Regions from separate parts of the Ancylobacter sp. G4_0304 genome, predicted to be linked through region 1. Evidence: riboswitches for the same ligand, from Rfam matches in the RefSeq annotation. Region 1 holds a riboswitch; the other holds the start of a gene.
The links. Region 1 has a riboswitch for cobalamin ahead of cobW (cobalamin biosynthesis protein CobW). Riboswitches for the same ligand answer to the same signal wherever they lie in the genome.
Positions count from the first base shown of each region.

Region 2: another riboswitch for cobalamin. It lies ahead of metE (5-methyltetrahydropteroyltriglutamate--homocysteine S-methyltransferase); the one in region 1 lies ahead of cobW (cobalamin biosynthesis protein CobW).

Region 1 is NZ_JAZDRM010000013.1:58,223-60,418, forward strand. Features, by position in the region: gene VRZ77_RS09605 (CbtA family protein) at 1-275, opposite strand, end outside; gene VRZ77_RS09610 (CbtB domain-containing protein) at 291-479, opposite strand; cobalamin riboswitch at 512-731, opposite strand; cobalamin riboswitch at 828-1,038, shown strand; gene cobW (cobalamin biosynthesis protein CobW) at 1,151-2,196, shown strand, end outside.
Region 2 is NZ_JAZDRM010000042.1:12,871-15,066, forward strand. Features, by position in the region: gene metE (5-methyltetrahydropteroyltriglutamate--homocysteine S-methyltransferase) at 1-1,225, opposite strand, end outside; cobalamin riboswitch at 1,337-1,546, opposite strand; gene VRZ77_RS18995 (Fic family protein) at 1,795-2,196, opposite strand, start outside.

The DNA of each region.
Region 1 (2,196 bases):
CCGGTAAGCACGGTGAAGATCACCGTGAGCCCATTGCGCTCGAAGCCGTCGGCCGGGGCCCATTCGTCCGCGCCGTGGGAATGCTCGTGCGCGGCGGTGCCGGGGGCGTGCTCATGCGCGGTCGTTTGCGCCGGCGCTTCTTCACCCGCAGGCTCGAAAGTCTCCGCCTGAAGAATCAGCGGAACGGTGGTGAAGAGGTGAAGCCCCGCGCCGGCAAGGCCGGTGCCGATGCCGGAAAGCGCGGCGACGAACAGAATCGTCCTGAAGACAGACATGGAACGTCCCCCGGTTCAGTGGCAGGGGAAGGCGTTCGCGTGGCGCACGTCATGCGTCGCATTATGCGCGGCGCTGACATGGGAGAAGCCCACGCCGCCGAGAACGACAACGCCGAGCAGGGCGGCGAAGGTGATCTGGATCGCGCGGGAGGCCGGGGATTCGGCGGAAAGGCTGGGGGCGGACGTGGTCCGTTCGGTCGTCATGACAGGCTCCTTTGGCCCTCCACCCGAGGGCCAGTGCGGGTTGCGTCGTCGGCCGGTCTCCTGGCTCGCGGGTCCTCGCCCGTTCCCCGCCTTCCCGGCGCCAAGGCGCCAGTGGCATGTGGAGTGGGCTCGCCGCTTACAGTTGCGGGGGCAGCCGCGGATTCGGCATCCCTCGAAGACCGAGCAATGCCCCACCGCGTTCCCGTCTTGCGTCCCGTGTGGATCACGGGAACCGACGACAGGGCGCGACTATAGCCGCCGTCGCCCCGCCTGCAAATGGAAGATGTGGCGGCATTGGGGCACATCGGCGTTGCGCGGCGCCGCGTTGACATTCCAGCCCTGCGCTCCTTAAGTGCGGCGACCGACGGTTCCTTCCTGCCAGGGAGGGATGAAAAGGGAATGCGGTGAGGGGGCCTTGCGAGAGGCGCCCGATTCCGCGGCTGCCCCCGCAACTGTAAGCGGCGAGCCCGTGCCACAAGTCCACTGGAGCGATCCGGGAAGGCGGCATGAGGGCTGTGACCCGCGAGCCAGGAGACCTGCCGTCGGTTCGGTCCTCATGCCGGCGGGGTGCCCGGCATCGGAGAGCCCCGCGTTTTTGCGCGGGCTCGCGCGGAATGGCTCCGCGGCCGGCGCATCCCGTTCCGCCCTTATGGCCCTCGTGGAGACGCCGCATGACCGCCGCCGCAACCCTTTCAAAGGTGCCGTGCACCATCGTCACCGGCTTTCTCGGCTCGGGAAAGACCACGCTGATCCGCCATGTGATGGAAAACGCCAAGGGCCGCCGCCTCGCGGTGATCGTCAACGAGTTCGGCGATGTCGGCATCGACGGCGAAATCCTCAAGGGCTGCGGCGTCGAGGCCTGCCCGGAGGAGAACATCGTCGAGCTGGCCAATGGCTGCATTTGCTGCACGGTGGCGGATGATTTCGTGCCCGCGCTTGACGCCATCCTCGCACTGAGCCCGAAGGTCGATCACATCCTGATCGAGACCTCGGGCCTCGCTCTGCCCAAGCCGCTGGTGCAGGCGTTCCACTGGCCGGCGATCAAGAGCCGCGTCACGGTGGACGGCGTGGTGGCGGTGGTGGACGGCGACGCGCTCGCCTCCGGCCGGGTGGCGCACGACCACGACGCGCTGGCCGAACAGCGCGCGACCGAGGTGGTGCTCGACCATGACGACCCGATCGAGGAGGTGTTCGACGATCAGATCGCCTGCGCCGACCTCGTGGTGATGACCAAGGCCGACCTGATCGACGCCGATGGCGCCGTGCGCGCCCGTGCCGCGCTCGATGCCGAACTGCCGGCGGGCGTGCGGGTGGTGAGCGTGACGCAGGGCCGGCTCGATCCCGCCGTGCTGCTGGGCCTCGGCGTGGGGACCGAGGACGATATCGAGAACCGCAAGACCCACCATGACGACGAACTCGACCACGACCACGACGATTTCGACAGCTTCGTCGTCGACGTGCCGGAAATCGCCGACCCGGCGGAATTTTCCGCCCGCGTCGCCCGCGCGGCGAGCGAGGCCGATGTGCTGCGGGTGAAGGGTTTTCTCGCGGTGGCGGGCAAGCCGATGCGGCTGCTGGTGCAGGCGGTGGGCCCCCGCGTGGCGCACCAGTTCGACCGCCCGTGGGGCGCCGAGCCCCGCGCCGGCCGGCTGGTGGCCATCGGGCTGAAGGGGCTCGACCGCGCGAGGGTCGAGGCCATTCTCGCCGGGCAACCGGA
Region 2 (2,196 bases), on a different contig from region 1:
GGGCCTCGGCGGCTCTGGCAGAGGCGGCGAGCTTGTCGAGCACCACCTCGCGCCCACCGGCCAGCGCCTTCGCCAGCGTGGAGAGCTCGTCCATCTTCTGCACCGAGAAGGCGAGCCAGCTCTTCACGTCGGGATCGAGCCCGGTCTCCTGTTCGAGGTCGATCGGCACATGCAGCAGTGAGCAGGACGGGGCGATCTCGACATGGTCGGTGCCGCGCTTGCGCACGAACGGTTCCAGCGTGTCGAGAAGCCTCGGCAGGTTGGCGCGCCAGACATTGCGCCCGTCAATGACGCCGAGCGACAGCACGAGCCCCGCCCGCGCCTTGTCCGACACCTCACGCAGTTGCTCGGAGCCTCGCACCAGATCGAGATGCAGCCCAGCGACCGGCAGGGAAAGCGCGGTGTCGAGATTGTCGCCCAGTCGGCCGAAATAGCTGGTGAGCATGATCTTCAGCCGGGGCAGCGCATGGGCGAAAAAGCCATAGGCCTCCTTGAGCGCGGCGCGGGCGGCGTCGTCGAGATCCGTGACGAGGCAGGGCTCATCGATCTGGACCCACTCCGCGCCATGGGCAGAGAGCCGGCGCAGCACCTCGACATAGACCGGCAGCAACTCGCCGAGCAGGCTGAGCGGATCGAGCCCCGGTTCCTTCGCCTTGCCCAGCTTCAGGAAGGTGACGGGGCCCAGCAGCACGGGGCGCGTCTCATAGCCCAGCGCCTTGGCCTCACGGTACTCGTCGACCGGCTTGGCCGACGTCAGGGAGAAGCGCTGCCCGCGGGTGAATTCCGGCACCATGTAGTGATAGTTGGTGTCGAACCACTTGGTCATTTCCAGCGCCGGCACCCCATGTCGCTGGTCGTGCGAATGACCATGGGTGCACGTCGCCTCCCCACCCTGGGCGCCGCGCGCCATGGCGAAATAGGTGTCGAGCGGCGCCGGCCCGCCGGTCCAGCCATAGCCGGGCGGGATCGCCCCCACCATCACCGCCGTGTCGAGCACATGGTCGTAGAGCGAGAAATCGTTGGAGGGGATATTGGTGACACCCTGCGCCTTCTGCCGTGCCCAATTGGCGGCACGCAGGCGCGCGGCCGCCTCCAGCAACGCTGGCGTATTGCTCTTGCCGGACCAGTAGCTTTCAAGCGCGCTTTTCAGTTCGCGGCGCGGACCGATGCGCGGCGTACCGAGGGTGGAAACCGGCACAGAGCCGACGGAATAAGGAAAGTTCATTCGGCTAACCCCAATCAGAATTGGGGGCAAAGGCCGAGCGGACGCGAGGCGCTGCCACGGGCGCGAGGCACCGGCGGACGCGCGAACGCACCACCGGGACACCCCGCCCAGGGACGATTATGTTGTCAGGGCAGGTCTCCTGGCTCGCGGGTCACCGCCTTATCGCCCGGCCTTCCCGGAGCTCTCGCTCCAGTGACGCGGAATGGACGACAGACTCGCCGCTTACAGTTGCGGGGGCAGCGCCGGCATTGTCCCGAGAGACTCACCGGCTTCCCTCTTAGCTCCGGCGGAGGCCAGAGAACCATGACAACGCCAGGATGAGCGCGCCAGCAGCGATTGTCAATCGAGACATAAAGACATCTTTATGTCGGCATATGGCCTGGGTTGCTTCGATTGTTGTCGACAGCGCCCCTCTCAACCAGCTTACGAACCCTTGGCGCGGCAGAGTCCGTTGTCGGCGGCTTGTTCCGAGTCCGCAATTGGCGCATGCTGCAGGTTCAAGGGGATCCCTCGCCGAGGGCTTCCGAAAGAGCTCCAACGGTTGCGCCACATGCTGCCCGGTCACCGCTTTACGGCAGGTTCAGGTAGTAACGGGTATATCGGCGCTCTCCGGTTCGCGTCAGAGCGCCCTTCTCGACCAGGTCATGCAGGTCGCGCGTGGCGGTGGGGCGTGAGGTGCCGGTGATGGCGAGGTAGTTCTCCGCGCTCAGGCCGCCCGTGAAGCCACCGGGGCCCTCACGGAACAGGCGGGCGATCACCTTCTCCTGCCGTTCGTTCATCATGTAGCGGAAGCGGTCGTAAAAATGCGCCTTGGCGATGTGGAAGGCGACGCGGCCGAGCGTCGTCTGCTGGGCCGCGATGATCGTTTCCGCAAAATAGACCAGCCAGCCCGTGACATCGAGCGTCCGCTGATGGACCTCGAGCTGATCGTAATAGGCCTTGCGATGCTGCTCGATGGTGTGGGCGAGCGC